4 regions of the Rossellomorea sp. DUT-2 genome follow, and region 4 is predicted to be linked to each of the others. Evidence: riboswitches for the same ligand, from Rfam matches in the RefSeq annotation. Region 4 holds a riboswitch; each other region holds the start of a gene.
What was found. Region 4 has a riboswitch for cyclic di-GMP ahead of ACOSV2_RS20655 (EAL domain-containing protein). Riboswitches for the same ligand answer to the same signal wherever they lie in the genome.
Positions count from the first base shown of each region.

Region 1: linked by a shared signal. The riboswitch ahead of ACOSV2_RS18965 (anti-repressor SinI family protein) and the one ahead of ACOSV2_RS20655 (EAL domain-containing protein) in region 4 are both predicted to bind cyclic di-GMP.
Region 2: linked by a shared signal. The riboswitch ahead of ACOSV2_RS16125 (hypothetical protein) and the one ahead of ACOSV2_RS20655 (EAL domain-containing protein) in region 4 are both predicted to bind cyclic di-GMP.
Region 3: linked by a shared signal. The riboswitch ahead of ACOSV2_RS08710 (anti-repressor SinI family protein) and the one ahead of ACOSV2_RS20655 (EAL domain-containing protein) in region 4 are both predicted to bind cyclic di-GMP.

Region 1 is NZ_JBQPEO010000005.1:224,903-229,095, forward strand. Features, by position in the region: gene ACOSV2_RS18950 (class D sortase) at 110-718, opposite strand; gene ACOSV2_RS18955 (helix-turn-helix domain-containing protein) at 711-1,037, opposite strand; gene ACOSV2_RS18960 (hypothetical protein) at 1,268-1,969, shown strand; cyclic di-GMP riboswitch class I at 2,373-2,529, shown strand; gene ACOSV2_RS18965 (anti-repressor SinI family protein) at 2,563-2,700, shown strand; gene ACOSV2_RS18970 (helix-turn-helix domain-containing protein) at 2,735-3,055, opposite strand; gene ACOSV2_RS18975 (YwpF-like family protein) at 3,151-3,591, opposite strand; gene ACOSV2_RS18980 (single-stranded DNA-binding protein) at 3,859-4,193, shown strand, end outside.
Region 2 is NZ_JBQPEO010000004.1:163,874-168,066, forward strand. Features, by position in the region: gene ftsX (permease-like cell division protein FtsX) at 1-784, shown strand, start outside; gene ACOSV2_RS16120 (murein hydrolase activator EnvC family protein) at 824-2,185, shown strand; cyclic di-GMP riboswitch class I at 2,365-2,455, shown strand; gene ACOSV2_RS16125 (hypothetical protein) at 2,539-2,820, shown strand; gene ACOSV2_RS16130 (class I SAM-dependent methyltransferase) at 3,081-3,650, shown strand; gene ACOSV2_RS16135 (cytochrome c biogenesis CcdA family protein) at 3,741-4,193, shown strand, end outside.
Region 3 is NZ_JBQPEO010000002.1:574,700-578,892, forward strand. Features, by position in the region: gene ACOSV2_RS08690 (hypothetical protein) at 1-27, opposite strand, end outside; gene ACOSV2_RS08695 (helix-turn-helix domain-containing protein) at 24-542, opposite strand; gene ACOSV2_RS08700 (helix-turn-helix transcriptional regulator) at 719-964, opposite strand; gene ACOSV2_RS08705 (helix-turn-helix domain-containing protein) at 1,120-1,500, shown strand; cyclic di-GMP riboswitch class I at 1,760-1,846, shown strand; gene ACOSV2_RS08710 (anti-repressor SinI family protein) at 1,873-2,007, shown strand; gene ACOSV2_RS08715 (hypothetical protein) at 2,347-3,444, opposite strand; gene ACOSV2_RS08720 (NUMOD4 domain-containing protein) at 3,636-3,887, opposite strand; gene ACOSV2_RS08725 (hypothetical protein) at 3,905-4,193, opposite strand, start outside.
Region 4 is NZ_JBQPEO010000007.1:19,570-23,762, reverse strand. Features, by position in the region: gene ACOSV2_RS20660 (ABC transporter permease subunit) at 1-1,225, opposite strand, end outside; gene ACOSV2_RS20655 (EAL domain-containing protein) at 1,366-2,076, opposite strand; cyclic di-GMP riboswitch class II at 2,135-2,215, opposite strand; gene ACOSV2_RS20650 (DNA-3-methyladenine glycosylase) at 2,314-2,898, opposite strand; gene ACOSV2_RS20645 (DmpA family aminopeptidase) at 3,015-4,067, opposite strand.

The DNA.
Region 1 (4,193 bases), on a different contig from region 4:
GAATCATACTTCCACAAAAAAAGAGATGATGTAAGATGTAATTCCTAATGGGTTTCTTTAAGGAGATATTAAAAGACAAAATGATTGATCTTCACCAGAGGTTAACTTTTTAGTGAATTCTTATAGCCTCAATAATATATCGTTCGGACGAATCACCAATAAGGGTGAAAGGATAGCAAGTAGAAAGAGTCAGAATTTCCTTGGGACGGGTTGCCCGAATAACCGACGTGTCACTTTCATCTACAATATAAGTCTTGAAAATTTCATAGGAGAAAGTTCCCGTTGGCATAACTATGGAAAGTATATCTCCGTGCTCGAGTTCACCAATATTTCTAAAAACCGTATCCCTGTGCCCGGCCAAAAATATTTGATCCTTCTGTTCCGGTAGTGACGTGGATGAATAATGCCCTACCCCTTTCTTTAGTTCCTCCCCATCGGTTCCTTCAATGATTGCTACATCCCTTTCCAGTCTTGGAATATGTAAAACCCCAATGACATCCCCTTTCTCAAAGTGGTAATTAATTGAAGTTTTAGAGGAAGTGATTGGTTCTGAACTCTTATGTACTGAAGAATTTTCCATAATACTTGCTTTTGCTTTCTCCAGAGCTTCATTTTCCGCTTCATCGTTACTTTTCATCTGAAGGAGTGAATATATGACAAAAGAGAGCCCGCAAGATAAAATAAGTATCCCAAAAATCAGAAAAAGCTTCCTACTCATGATGTTTCCTCCTTTTATACTGAAAAAAAGAAAGAAAATCGTGAAATTCCTCTTTCGTTAAGCCCTGGTGAATGGCTTTCTCCAGTGGTTCAACCCACTCCTCATCTAAATAGATCTTACTCATATCTGTCGAAAGAATATTTTCTAAAGAAGTATCTAAAGTAAGAGCGATTTTTTTAAGAATCTTAATGGAAGGATTCTTTTGAATACCTCTTTCAATAGAACTTATATATGATTTAGACACATTTGAATGATGAGCAAGCTCGTTTATCGTTAACCCTTTTTGTTCACGAAGATCTTTAATCTTATCACCTACCATGTCGATAACTCCTTCACAATTCATTTTATTCATTATATAGAACAATCATTATATTATAAAGTACGAAATAAAGTGAATTCTAAAGGAATAAAGAGGATAGTTTCGATATCTACTAGGTTTGACGGTTATTTCAATGATTTTGAAGATTTTCATTTCATAAGTGAGATCTTATAATGAGTTAAGGTGTTCTTTAAAAAGAACAAATTCGCTGGTTCTAGGAGATGAAAAAGATGAATCGTAATAGAATTGTCGTAATGTTATTAATCCTATTTTTTATCTCTGGAATAATGAATCATAAAACGTATGCAAATGAAGTAGATATCATATTAATACCTAACGAAAAGTTCTTATTTAACATTTCAAATATGAAGCCGGGTGATTGGGCAGAGAGGGAATTGAGGGTTAGTAATGGCGGGGATAAAGATTTTAACTACACCATTCGCGTTAATAATAAACAATCTGACAGGAAACTATTTAACGAATTGGAGTTGAAGGTGTACGAAGGGAGCAAATCCAATTTAATCTTTGATGATAAATTAAAGAATTTCAATGGGTTTAAACCAAAGCAATTAAAAAAAAGCGCAACTGACAGTCTATATTTCCAGGTTGAAATGCCATATGCATTAGGGAATGAGTTTCAGAAAACATCAGCATATTTTGAAATCGTGATTGTAGCAGCCGCAAATACAACCACTACACCTCCCGAGGATTCTAATGATCCGGTAAAGCATCCAGACAGTAATGTTAAGCCGACCCCGGTGAACCCGGGTACAAATGAAACCCAATCTTCACCAATAGCCTCACAAGGCCCAAAACTACCTAACACTGCAACCAACCTTTACCTGCTATTAGCGGTAGGTTTTATATTAACTACAACGGGATTGACACTCATATATGCAAATAGACGTTTATCAAAGAAAAAAGAAACATAATCTGATAGTAGAGGTGACCTCATGTACAAAAAGATATGTAGGCGATGTACAAGACCATCCTATAGTAGCACTGAAACGGGTAAATGGATCTGCCCCACTTGCGGATTTGACTTATCCAACCAGACATTCTATCATCCTAGTAATTACCAAAACATTAATAAAAAAGTCATTCCTCTTAGAAGGAAGCTAGAGACATATAAAAACACCATGAAAACGTAGCTTTTCGACAAACCTCCTCATATGCTTACACGATTTGTTCATCGGAAGATAGTAATTTTTTTGTGTATGTCAGATTATAGTTCAAATTGTAGGAAAAAAGTGTAAAATAAATTGACAGAATAGACAAAAAACAACAAACGCTCGGAAAGTTTATTAGTATAATCGAATTAGTTCGAAGGGAAGAGTCAGATAAAGGCAAACTTATTGAAAAATAAGGACGCAAAGTCACAGATCTAAGGTGGGAAAATAGGCATATCTTCATAATCATCTTGAATATAATCAACAGAAAACAGATGAAGAAGGTGTGGTTATTTGAAAACTACGATGGCTGGATTGCCTGGAATACATATATGTATTTTGGGAGGGTATTTATATTGACAAATCGTGAACTTGATCTTGAATGGATGGAACTAATTAAACAAGCCTTAGACGCCGGAATTTCTAAATCAGAAATTAGAGAATTTCTTCAAAACCAGCCCCAGGAATTGAAAACCGAATACAAAGTGATTTAATATAAATAAAGTCTTGCGATTCCCTCGCAAGACTTTATTTATTGCCTAATTTCCACTTATTAAATTCAATGAACTCCCTGAACTGCTCCTTGGTAATTCCGGAATCCATGGCTTCTTCTGCAATCTTAAGCCACTCATGATCGATATTTTGGTCATCTGGTTGATCATGTAAAAGAGCATCCATCGGAATCCCTAATGCAGCTGAAACTTTTTCAAGAAATTGAATGGAAGGGTTTTGTTGAAGGTTACGCTCTATTGAACTCAAATATGACTTTGCCACACCGGCTTTATCAGCAAGCTCTGTCATGGACATGCGTTTTTCTTGTCTGTATTTCTTTACTCTTTCTCCAATCACAGGGAACACCTACCTAAAAACTTCATATATGAAGCCCCAATATTAATACAATTATATCATAATCAATCTTATGGGTATTATATAATTTCGCATAATTAAACGCTAGGTTTTGCCGTTGCCGGAATTCTTGGCTTCGATACCATTTTCTCACGGAACTCCCGGATTAATTCTTCCCCCGAATATCCTTTTTGCACTAAGTCATCAAGGAGTAATTCTGCATATTCATTCCTCTGTTTCTTCAATTTCCCCTCAAACATAATACTGATATGCTCATCCATCTCTTTAATACAACGGATAGAAGTCATGAAAGCAGCAGGATCATTGGCTTTATTGGAAATCACGACCTGGATTTCCAAATCACCCTTATGTTGCTGAGCCTCTTGAAAGAACTCAATATATTCATTCGACAAGTACGTTTCGACAAGCCACGTACTCTGTCCATCTTCTTTATTGATAATCAGACCGTCCACTATCTCAAAGTCACGCAGTTCATCGTTCTCCACTACTTGCAGTGAAATAACTTTAAAGGTTTTCATGAACGAACATCTCCCATTTAAAGGTTTTATAAAATTATATCATAGTAGGAATTGTTTCCCTAACAAATTCCTTAATGAAAAAAAGGACGAAAGATGCAATTTTATAATTTCGACACCGATTTTGAGTAAAATACGCCAAATCTCCCTAGGCGAATTTCCGAAATTCAAGCCATTTTTGCCTCGAATTTCGGAAATTCACGATTTTACAAGATGTGACAGAAGATTGTAAGATGAAAACAGCTTAAGAGAAAGGAGGAAAGAATACAATTGATCAACCAAGTGACCCTCGTTGGAAGGCTGACCAAAGATCCTGAAGCTAGAAAAACATTGGAAGGGAAATCGATACTTAACGTTACGATAGCTGTGAATCGTAACTACAAAAATCAAAAAGGCCAAGTTGATACAGATTTTGTACTCTGCACCATATGGAACCGGGCAGCAGACAATATGGAGAAATATTGCCGAAAGGGATCTGTCGTTGGAGTGACCGGTCGCATCCAAACACGCTATTATGATAATGATCAAGGAAAACGTACGTATGTAACCGAAGTCGTCGCGGAAAATGTCCGATTTATGGACAGCAGGCGGGAAACCGCGGAAGC
Region 2 (4,193 bases), on a different contig from region 4:
CCTGCTACTTGTTGGTGTATTTATGGTACTTATGCTAAACATGAACAAGGTTGCAACCGATATTGAGAAAGACGTTGAAGTACGCGTACTACTTGAGATCGGTACTGAAAAAGCTCAAGTAGAAAAAATAGATAAGAAGATTAACCAAATAAGTGGAGTGGAATCCGTAGAGTATTCTTCTAAGGAAGAAGAACTTCAAAATCTTGTAAAGGATTTAGGAGACGATTTCCGATTATTCGAACAGGATAATCCATTATACGATGTATTTATCGTAAAAGCGGAAAATCCCCGTGAAACTGGGAAAATCGCTGCTGAAGTCAGCAAGTATGAAGGTGTGAACGAAGCACTTTATGGTGAAGCGAAGATTGAAAGATTGTTTAATGTATTGGAAATGAGTCGAAACGTTGGATTAGTGTTAATCATCGGTCTATTGTTTACCGCCATGTTCCTCATCTCAAATACAATTAAAATCACCATTGTCGCCAGAAGAAGGGAAATCGAGATAATGAAACTCGTGGGTGCAACCAACTGGTTTGTACGCTGGCCATTCATTCTAGAAGGGTTATGGCTTGGAATTTTAGGTTCTATTATCCCGATCGCTCTTGTCACAACAGGTTACTACTATGCTTATGAATTTATTAAACCAAAACTACAAAACCATTTTATTCAGATATTAGATTTTACCCCCTTTATCTATCAAGTAAACGGATTGATTCTATTAATGGGTTGCCTGATTGGCGCTTGGGGAAGCTTTATGTCTGTACGTAAATTCTTAAAAGTGTAAAATTTGATAGGTTGATAGAAGCTGAAAGGAGCATGCCGCTTGAACAAGAAGTATTTCATATCATTATCAATTGCAGCAGCATTAACAATCGGGAGTCTACCAACGTTAGGGACAACAGCTAACGCTCATTCCCATTCTGTGGAGGAATTACAAAAGCAACAAGAAGACATTTCTTCTAAAAAAGAGGAAATCAATGGAAAGATCGATGAGAAAAAATCAGAGATTAACCAAAACATCAATAAACAACAAGAAATCCAATCACAAATTGCAGAAATTAGTACAAAATTAAAAGATACTGAAACAAAGATTACTGAGAAAACAAAAGAGATTGACGAAACAACAGCAGAAATCAATAAACTTAAAGAAGAAATTGAAGTTCTAAAGCAAAAGATAGAAGAACGTAACGAACTATTAAAAGAACGTGCCCGCGCCATCCAGGAAAAAGGCGGCTCTGCAAATTATCTTGATGTACTACTTGGTGCGGACAGCTTCGGTGACTTCATCAACCGTGTAACAGCAGTTAATACAATTGTAAGTGCAGATAAGAAGATCATGGACGAACAAAAACGTGATCAGGCTGAATTAGAAAAGAAACAAGAAGAAGTAGAAGGCAAGCTTGCAGAATTAGAATCTACTAAAGCAAGTCTGGAGTCTTTGAAAAAAGATCTTGATAGTCAAAAAGCTAAAAAAGCGGATTTATTCAAGCAGCTAGAAGCGCAGCAGGCTTCTTTGGAAGTGGAAAAGAAAGATCTTCAAAAAGAATCGGATGAGCTTTCTAAAATGGAACACCAGCTTGAAGGTGAAATCCAGGCTGAACAAGCACGTCTAGCAGAACTTGCACGCCAGCGTGAAATCGAACGCAAGCGTCAAGCGGAAGCTGAAGCGGCAAAACGTGCAGCAGAACAACAACAAGCAACTGCGAGCAGCAATAGCGGTGGTGGTTCTTCTTCTGCAGCACCTGCTCCATCAGCTCCAAGTGCACCAGTAAGTGCCGGTGCCTGGACAGCTCCAGCTTATGGAACGATTACAACTAATTTTGGCTGGGACACATTGAACGGTAAACAACGTTACCATTATGGTACAGATATCGCGGCAAGAGGAAGTGTTCCGATCTCAGCAGCAGCTGATGGATATGTCATCAAGAGTCAGTACAGCTCAAGCTATGGTAACGTAGTATACATCACTCACTCAATTAATGGTCAAACGTTCACGACGGTTTATGCCCACATGGCTTCTTCATCAGTTAGCTCTGGACAAGCAGTGAACAAAGGTGACAGAATCGGTTACATGGGTAACACAGGATACTCTTTCGGTCAGCATTTACACTTTGAGCTTCACGCAGGTTCTTGGAATGCATCGAAATCCAATGCTGTAAACCCACGTCAATATATTAACTTTTAATTAGAAAACCCCGCTCATGGCGGGGTTTCTTTTATAGATATACTTCATTTGGTTTGTATTACATAAAGATGTAAGGAAATGGAATGGAATATTATTCTCATGACTGTTTTCATATCCTTTTTCTTCTAGTATAATGACAACTATATTACCTAAATATTATAACTAATGATTTGTATAGTCCTTCGAAAAGGCAAACTAATTGAAAGATTAGGACGCAAAACCACGGGTCTTCCATTTTTATTTTAAAATAATGATCGCCGGGTTACCGAAAACAATGGATTACAATGAATACTAATTAGGACGTTTTATTAGTATCATTTTGCCTGCCTTTTTGGTGGGATTTTTTTATCTATATGTCCAGTATAGTAGGATTTGAATCTGTAGTAAGGATGATGATGTTGGAATCGACTGAATTAAAAAGGCAATTAAGAAGTTTTTGTAGAAGGAATCGTACTGCATTAAAGTATACCTATGTTGGTGAATATTCAGCAGAAGAAATCACCGAGATGATTATTGAAAATCTCGGCGCAGAAGAGGTTAAGAGGATACTAAACGACATTGAAATCATCCATCGCCGTGGTGGAAATACAGTTACATACTTTATGCTTATTTTAGAAGGATTAAAAGCAGCATAAAAACCGAATGCGGATCCAATCCGGCATTCGGTTTTATTTATGTAACAGGCAGTAATTGCTCTTCAAGCCCTTGTTTCTAATATACCGTCATCTCATATGGAAGTAGTTCGTGCATATTTCAATGATTAGACACACACTCTTTCCGTAAATCTGTAATAATTCTCATATAGGATACACTATGAGTAAATAACTTGCTTGTATATGTAGAATTTAAGATACTAATACATAACGGGGTATATTTGCCGAACGGAGGAAACCAAATGACAGGAGATTTATTCGAACATCATAAAGCGTCAAAGCTCCTCGATCCAAAACGTCAGGAGCTCGTACCAGTGGTCAAAGTACTCGAACTTCTCAACCTTGATAAAGACGATATCGTTGCCGACTTAGGGTGTGGAAATGGCTATCTGACTCTTCCCATTGCCAAAACGGTTGAAACAAAGGTCCAGGCAGTAGATCTGCAGCAGGAAATGCTGGAATACCTGAAACATCGAGCAAACGAAGAAAATGTAGCCAATATCGTGTATGTGAAATCATCCCTGGAATACCTCAGCTTCAACAAAGGTACCTTGGATAAAATCGTATCCGCCTTTGTCTTGCACGAAGTTCCAGATCTGATCAAAGTATTTCAGGATCTACACGATATGCTGAAGAAAGATGGAATTTGGCTGATCCTGGATTGGGAAAAGGTAGAATCAGAAATGGGACCACCAATAGATCATCGGATTTCTTCCGGGGAACTCGATCGACAGCTCAAATCATCCGGGTTCCACACAACAGTAGGTCACTTGCATCCATCGGTTTATTATATTGTCGTGAAAAAAGGGTAGGGAACATCGATATATAGGAAATAAAGATAGCTATCTTAATCAAACATTAACATTTCCTGTTCATACTGTTCATGTAAAGGAGTGAACAGTATGACGGAAGTATCGATTTGGTTTGCATTAGCCGCCGGGGCACTATCCTTTTTTTCACCTTGTGTGTTTCCGCTTCTCCCGGCTTACGTAAGTCATTTAACAGGTGGACAGGCAAGAGAAGGACAAATGCAGGTGGAAAGATCGGTGGTCTTACTTAGGTCATTTGGTTTTATTGCAGGATTTTCCCTCATCTTCACTCTAATGGGGGCCTCTGCCAGCTTTCTTGGAGAGGTTTTCTCAGAATATCGGATTTACATTGAACAGATTGCAGGGATTTTGATTATTGTATTTGGTTTACAGATGATGGGCTGGCTTAGCTTTTCTTTCTTAATGAAAGATACGAGAAAGTTTGAAACAAGGAAAAAAGGGACAGCTGTGGGTTCTATCCTGCTGGGCATGGCCTTTGCCAGCGGATGGTCACCATGTGTTGGATTAACCCTTTCTTCCATTCTT
Region 3 (4,193 bases), on a different contig from region 4:
TTCATTTTTAAATGTTTGAGTGATCACTTTTGTAACCTCCGTGCTTTTAGGGTTAATCTCCATTGTTTGAAAATCTGTATCATCGAGAATTGATATTCTTTAGATATTAGAGCGACAAGGTTGATCATACTGGCTGCAGCATCTAATACTTCAAACGCAACCTTTTTCATTTCCTCTCGCTCTGTATCGCTTTGAGATCTTACTGGTTTGTACCAACATGCTTTTTCGAGATGTTCTAGAGCTTCAAGTGATTCCTTTTTGACCAGAAGCATCATAGCTGTTGGATGATGTTCAATGAACTCTCCGTTTAGATAGGGTATAGATACATCCCCAGCTGATTCGTTCCATCTAACGAAATAGTATTCTTCATCGTCGATTGCTTCAGCTGTTAGAGCTCTTAAATCTCTAGGGAAACGCTGTCTCCCCGTTTCGTACTTTGCAATGCTTTCTCTTGAAATCGGAAGCTTTAACGATAGTTGGTGTTGTGTTATACCTTTGCGCCTTCTCGCACTAGCAAGCTCCTCCCCTTCCATGACTTTCATAAGGGTTGCTCCTTCCTTTACCTATATATGGATTTCAATGTTCGGGCTGAGTTCATAAAATGAAGTTAACTTGCTTTTTCAGATTTTTGTTTGCGTTCTTCAATGATTCTTGGAACTGATGTTTTTAAGAAGTAGCTTAGGATTTTTTTGATTGTTTCATCTGATGGTTGGTTCATTTAGATCACCTTCTTAACATTACACGAATTGTGACATTCATCTTCAAAAAAAATCGTCCATTCTAAATCAAGTACTTTCGAAATCTTTTTAGCATTCGGAACAGATGCATTTCTTTCTCCACTTTCAATCATTGCATACGTGGATCTAGCTATTTTTGCTTTGGCAGCAACGCTTTGTTGAGTCATTGATTTTTTCTTTCTAATATCTATTAACCATTGCCTTGTAATGTGCTCACCCCCCTTGATGTCACGTTATGTGTAATTTAAGTATATGTCACATATTGTGTAGTGTCAATATAATATTACACTTTTTGTGTATTTTATTTTTTGTCACGAAATGCGACGCTATAATTAACGTTATAAGACGAATATGGACGAAAAAATAGGTTGGAGGAGTTCCAATGTTAAAAAATAAACTAATTGAACTTCGAAAAGATAAGAAGCTACGCCAAGAAGATATCGCAAAAATATTGGGGATTGCCCGAACTACTTATGCTATGTATGAGCAAGGGAATCGTGAGCCTGATTTTGATACATTAAATAAAATCGCTGACTTTTTTGAGGTTACAGTTGATTACTTACTTGGACGTGATCAGAAAAATAAAACTAAAGAAGATACTCTTGAGGAAGTCAACAAACTCGTTAAGGAGTATGGCATAGAGCAATTTGGTTTCTTTGATATTGAAAAGTGGAAGGATCTTTCTTCTGAGGATATTGAGGAGATTAAGAAGCATTTTGAGTATGTTGTGTTCCAGGCAAAACAAAGAAATAAAGAGGACTAAAATAGCCACACAAAAATGCTCAGAGAAGATTCTCCGAGCTTTTTTCAGTAGAATTCAATTAAATCCCCCTTTCGTATTATAAGGTCAGCCAGATATTTCTGGTTGACCATTTTTTATATCATATGATTACGGTAGCCGGGGTAGAACGGAAGCCCCCGTGAAGTGCGACATAAACTGAAAATGTTGTCGAACTTTTTGTTTTATATTTTATTTATTACGGTAAACGGTAGTGGTACTATTATTTTACATTTTTCTATATTTTTGAAAACAGGAAGCTTTTCGAAAGATTGGGACGCAAAGCTACAGGTCTAAGGTTATAAACAGCAATGACGGCTGAGTTACCTAGAATAGTACATATTTTAGGAGGGTAAAATGTTGACTACTGAAAATACTTGTGAAAATAAACTAGACAAAGAATGGATTGAACTCATTATTGAGGCTCGTAACCTAGGAATTTCTATCGATGAAATTAGAGAATTTCTAAATAGATCATCTCGTACTCTATGAGGTCTAGATGTTTTATATTTGCTTCGCTCTATGGATCACATACTCAATAAAAATTTAATTTTGTCGGTGAGGTTGCTACAATTCTAGAGGAAATTAAGAAGCATTTTGAGTATGTTGTGTTCCAGGCAAAACAAAGGAATAAAGAGGACTAAAATAATTGCACCAAAAGAAGCTCAGAGATATTTCTCTGAGCTAAGGAATATTTTCTATTAGTAGAATAAAGAATAATTCACACATTTTAATGGTCCAGAATGGAGTCCATTATAAAAAGAATATCGTCAAATATCCTTTTATTATAAATATTTTATTAGCTTCGTTTAATAATCGTACAATTTAAATTCATTTTCTATTAAAAAACTCATCAATTTCCTTTTTAAATGAATCGAATTTATCATTGTACTCCTTCATCGATAACCCTACTGGCATATAAATAGTGAAATACCTATCGTACCCATCTTGCCAAGCTGTTCCAGTACTTTCTCCAACTTGAACCCATGTTAAGTTGTTGTGTTCAACATATTTACTGCCAGTTTCAAAACAAGGCATCTTAATTGCCAATTTTTGCTCATACATAAAAGGGAAACCTGAAGAATTGCCAACAATCTTTCCTTTAAATTTATATTTTATATATACCCCTTTTATGATCGTCTCAGCAAGCTTGTTGGGGATACGTGACCAATTTACAGTCTTATGTGAAGAACCCTCTTGCAATTCCCTTAGACTTTCAATAGTTTTACGAGTAGTTAATGCAATTTCACCTTTATTTTTATTATATTTTTTATAAAAATTTAATACTATTACCGCTGCCATTAAATAATCATTACCTAATGAATTTAATTGTCTATTAAATAATTTCGCATGTAGCTCAGTCAATTCCTGATGGACTACTCTAATAGCATTATCTACATCTAACTCTTTTTCTGTCATACTTTCTAGTTCTTTTTTAAATGATCGTTGCATACCATTATGTTCAGTAATAAAATGTTCTTTGCTTAATATAATTTTCGTTCCTTTAAATGATCTACTAATACTTGATACAGGCTCACCAGCATGTTGGGCATAATTCCTTAAATTGTAAATAAACCTATACTCAAAACACCTATCATATATTTCAGATAAAGCTAAATCAAAGAATTCCCCATAGCTTTTTTCCTTATTTCTACTTAAAAAAGTTCTCCAGCGATCAATAAAACCTTTATAAGCACTCAAATAATTATTTAACTGTCTTATAATTTTATTTGTAGACCCTTTTTCGTCTTCTACACACTTTATGTATTCATTAAATTCCTCGGTGATTGGTTGCATAAAATTTATTTCTTTCCACAGAGAATTAAGTTTTTCGCATGCAACATTAATTTCGTTTCCTTCAATTTTTTCTATTTCTTTTAATATAGTAACTGTACCTTCATTTATTTCCAAAACCCACATCTGATTCATTTCATCCTCCTTATATAAAATTTATTATAATTAATAGGTTGTATAAAGTTCTTATTGGAAATTTAGATAGTCTAGGTTATTTTAGCAAAAACACTACTAATCTACTTTTAACCTGTAAAAAATATAGGTCAAATCATATAAGATAAAAGACTACTTGATTTCAGTAGACCTTTTATAAACCTGAATGTAGTTCACTTATATATTATTGTTTTAGTTCCTTTAAATTCAGTGTCATTCGCACCTGGGAAGGCTGCTTTCCATAATTCAAATACATTATGATTAGATGCCTTACCATTTTTATATAATTTAACGATATGAAATCCATATTCGTCCCCACACCTTTTAAGTGTTCTTTTAGATCGGTGTGAATACACCTTTCCGGATTCGGAGATATCATATAGTCCTTCATAACCTATAATCGGTTTATACAATTCCTTTCTCATAATTCTCCTCCAGTATCTTAGTTTAGAAAAGCCCCTATTCTCCACTGATTCCATTGATTTTTCTTCTTGCTTCTCCCCGGAACAACACAGTAGTCATTAATAATTGTTTCTTGTCCAATAAACTCTATCGGCAACTCATTATAGTTACTTAAGACAAATGAGGCGATAAACCTACGTGCTTCTTGAATGCCATTTACTAATTGGTTCAACTGGATTGATTTTCCGTTATAAACTTTATCTACAGAATAATTCATTGATAATTTACTTCCGGTAATAATGAAATGTAACTCGTTTTCCTTGTTTATA
Region 4 (4,193 bases):
CACCTATCACCCTTAGAGACGCGACAACCAGTGCAAAGAGGAGGGTATACTTTGCCCCGACAATCAGTTGATCGAGGATGCTATACCCGAAGAAATCGGACCCCAATATCATCTCCCCAAATGGCTTATGCGGAGGTGCACTGATGATTCGTCCCTCATCGTTCTTCATGAACTGAATTTGTTTAATCGGATCTTCTTTCATCATTGGATAAAGGAAACTGACAGCAATCAAGAGAAAGATGACACTAAACCCTATGGCAAACTTCCCATTATGCATATGCTGCCACCAAAGCCGTCTAATAGTAGAAAGCCAGCTCCATATCTTCCATTCTTTCCACTTCGTTTTATCCTTTTTATATTTGGTGTGATCGACGCTTCCCTCCCGATTAATCCATAGATATACACCTTGATACACGACAAAAAAAGGCGTGTATATCATAATCAGTGAGATGGCTATGACCATTGGTCTGAAGTCCTGGATATAATACGTGATTCCCCTCATATTAAAAATCGTTTCAATGATGAATAAGCTCGAAAGCATCCCCCATATGATCAGCTTTCCATGATAAAACAGGCTGGGAGAAATATTTTTCAATACGTGAGCAAAGAGGATTCTGCCTTTCGACATTCCTTTACTTTGGGCAAACTCAATATGTGGTTTAAGCATTTCTTCTTCCATAATAAAAAGAAGAATTCGAAAGAAAGAGATCATGGGAATGATCGATAATGTGATGATTGGTGCAAGAAAGATCTTTTCTTCCCCATACTCCGTGAAATTCATCAGTTCCACACCAAAATATTTAATGACATAGACAATGAGAAGCTGAAGCATAAACGCAAACATTAAGTCAGGCACCGTCTCAAAGAGATTTAATACTTTCTTTAGAGAAGACGTAACCCATCGGGGCAAGAACACTGTGAAGATGGTAAGGATGAAGGCTATTCCCAGGCCTAAGCCCAATGCTCCACCGATAATCTGTAAAGAATACAGATAAGGTCCCCAAAGCATGTCCAGAAAATCGACGGTTATCCCTTTATAGGAATAGCTCCAATTTTCCCCGTCCATAAATACAAAAACAAACTTAAAAAACTCTTCCATGAACCCGACAAAATTATACAGACCCTTCTCCTTAAATACTTCAGGAGCAATACTCACGGCTAAAATACCGATTAATCCGAGAATATAATAGAACATAAATTTCAGCGGAAATGTGAGAAGCCTCATACCCTGATCCCCTTTTTTTCTCTTTTTCCTCAGTTTAATGGAAATGTAAAATATTTTCAATTTTATTTTAATTCGGACAATCCCATGGCAGATGGCCACGAAAAAAGGTGACTCCTACATTTCAGAGTCACCCTTCCTGTTTAAGCTAATAATCGACTCGGCCTACCCAGATAATAGCCTTGCCCGATTGTAATCCCAATATCCTTTGCCACTTGCATATCCTGTTTGGTTTCAATGCCTTCTAACACAATTAACGTATCCTTACCGTAGAATTGATTGAAAAAGGAAAGGAATCGTTGTTTCTTCTCATCTTGAGCCAGATTCAAAGCAAAATAACGATCGAGTTTAATGATTTCCGGTTCATATTCAATGGATTTCTTGATCGAGGAGGTCCCTTGCCCGAAGTCATCAATCGCATACCAAACGCCATATTGCTTAAGTTCTTTAAGAGACTCTTTTAATATTGGGTTCTGCCACAGCTCCTCTGCACTCGACTCATTAATCTCCAGCACGAGACGCCCCAAGATGTCCGGGTGTTTCCTCATCAGGTCATAAAAATAGGTATGAAAGCTTGGGTGAAGAATCGTTGTGATATAAATATTAAGAAATAACTTACAATTCTTCAGCCCCTTCTCTGTAAAGCTTTCAAGAGCTTTTGAAATGGATAAGGTATCAAGCTTATACAAGATGTTGGCTTTCATCGCAGACTGAAAAACATTTTCGGGATTTTCGTTATACTTGTTTCGTAACAGGCCCTCATATGCATAGAGGGATTGATGCTTGCCCATTTCATATAAGGGCTGAAAATCATGATAAATATAGTCGTTTTGAAAAATAGTAAAGATATTCATAGGACCCCTATACTCTCTATAGTTTATAAAAAAAACCACACAAAAACGTATTCCTACGTTCGTATGTGGTCGGTTGCGCTACTAGCTCCCCTAAATGTAAGCGCCCATCTATCATTTAGGTTCAAAGCTCCCATTCGAATTGTCAGTATATGTTTTTATCTTATAAGAAAAATATACCACAAACCTAGTACTTATGGGTTATTTTTTAATGGATTATTAGAAAATTCTCAAAAATAATCATCTTGATACATAAGGATTGTCCTTTACCCAGAACCTCCACGGATAATCCCTGGCTTCTCCGGAGTTATCTATCCCAATTCGTTTTCCTTCCACGATGTCTTCAGGCTGGTACCCTTTTGAAATGATGAGAGGATGTTCCAAAAAGCTGCCCCCGTAATCCTCCATGGTAATGCCTAACGCTTTTGTCAGCTTTCCTGGACCACTTGTCCAATTTTTTCTTGCATGACCCGGTCTTCTTCTTTCCATTAGCTCCAAGCCATCAAGGGGTTCGACCGCTCTAATGAGAATCGCTTCGGGTTTTTCTTTTTCCCCGCTCACTACATTGACCAGGCAGTGAGTATGCATAACATATGTATAGATCCTGCCGGCTTCCTGAAACATGACTTCCGTCCGCTTCGTCCGTCTATTCCCATAGCTGTGAGCCGCCCGATCCGCTGGCCCTAAGTACGCTTCCGTCTCCACAATATAACCTGAAGCTGTTCCCTCCTCCGTCTCTTTCACTAACACACATCCCAACAAAGACTTTGCAAGTTCCAAAGTGGGCTGTTGGAAAAACGAAAGAGGCATAGGGGTATCATTCATGACTGTCACTTCCTTCAACAAAAAGTTCGTACGTATATGTATGGTATACCCCATTTATCTGATGGTTAAATACATTTACATTAAAGAAAAAATCCTAAAGAGGAAACGAACAGTTCTTATTTCATCAGTCCATAAAGTAAATCTAAAGGTATCGCTTCCACTTTCTGTCCATCCCTCCCCGTTGTGGTTTCCGCTTTACAGAGAGAGTTCCATATGGCTTCTTCTACGCTATCCACTGCCATTTCAAATAGAGTAGAGATGATCGGTCCGTCTTCTTTAATGAAACCGTACGGAATCGTATTATCACTGGAAGGCTGATGTGGAATGCGGTGTGCAGTGGAAAATGCCAGAACAACATCACCACTCCCATGAGCTGCATATGAGCCCGTTCTTGAAAGGCCGAATGAAGCACGTTTCGCCAGTCGTTTAAGCTGTCTTTCGTTTAGAGGTGCATCCGTCGCAAGGATGATCATGATTGATCCATCAGGTGCATTTTGATCCACCCCGTTGTTAAGCATGGGAACCCTTAGATCTTTCCTCTGACCGAAATTTGTTAACACGAGGGCACCCACCGTATACTTCTCACCTCCAAAAAAATACTCCCTGGAACTCGTCCCTATTCCACCTTTATACCCGAAACAAAGCATTCCCGTCCCCGCTCCAACGCACCCTTCATCGACAGGCCCCGACTGTGCATGAAGAATGGCTTCCCGTGCATCCTCGGGCTTCACATGAAGGCCACGGATATCATTGAGGAAGCCATCATTGCATTCTCCCACAACGACATTTACTGTTCCCGTTGTGTCTCCGATTTCAGGTGTCTCGTCCAGCATATATTGAACCGTCCCTTTTAACACATCCCCTACTGAAAGAGTATTCGTCAAGAGAATCGGACTTTCAATGACACCCAGCTCCTCCATTTGAATCGTCCCGACTGTTTTTCCAAAGCCATTGATCACATGGCAACCCGCGAATATCTTATCACGGAAGAGATTGCCGGAATGAGGTAAAATCGCTGTTACACCCGTTCGTACCACGGTACCCTCATTCTCATAGTGAAGGGTTTTATGTCCGACCTTCACTCCCTCAATATCGGTTATGCTGTTATACTTCCCACTTGAATAAGAACCGATACTGCCTCCCATTTCCCGTAATCTCTTTCGTTCCATGGATGAATTACCCCCTTTTTTTCTTATCAATACTATTCGTGCCTAAATCACAAATCCCTCTTTAAGAAAGAGGCAAACCCTATTTTTAACAGGATAAAGAGCACGTAGAGAGTACATATTAAAGAC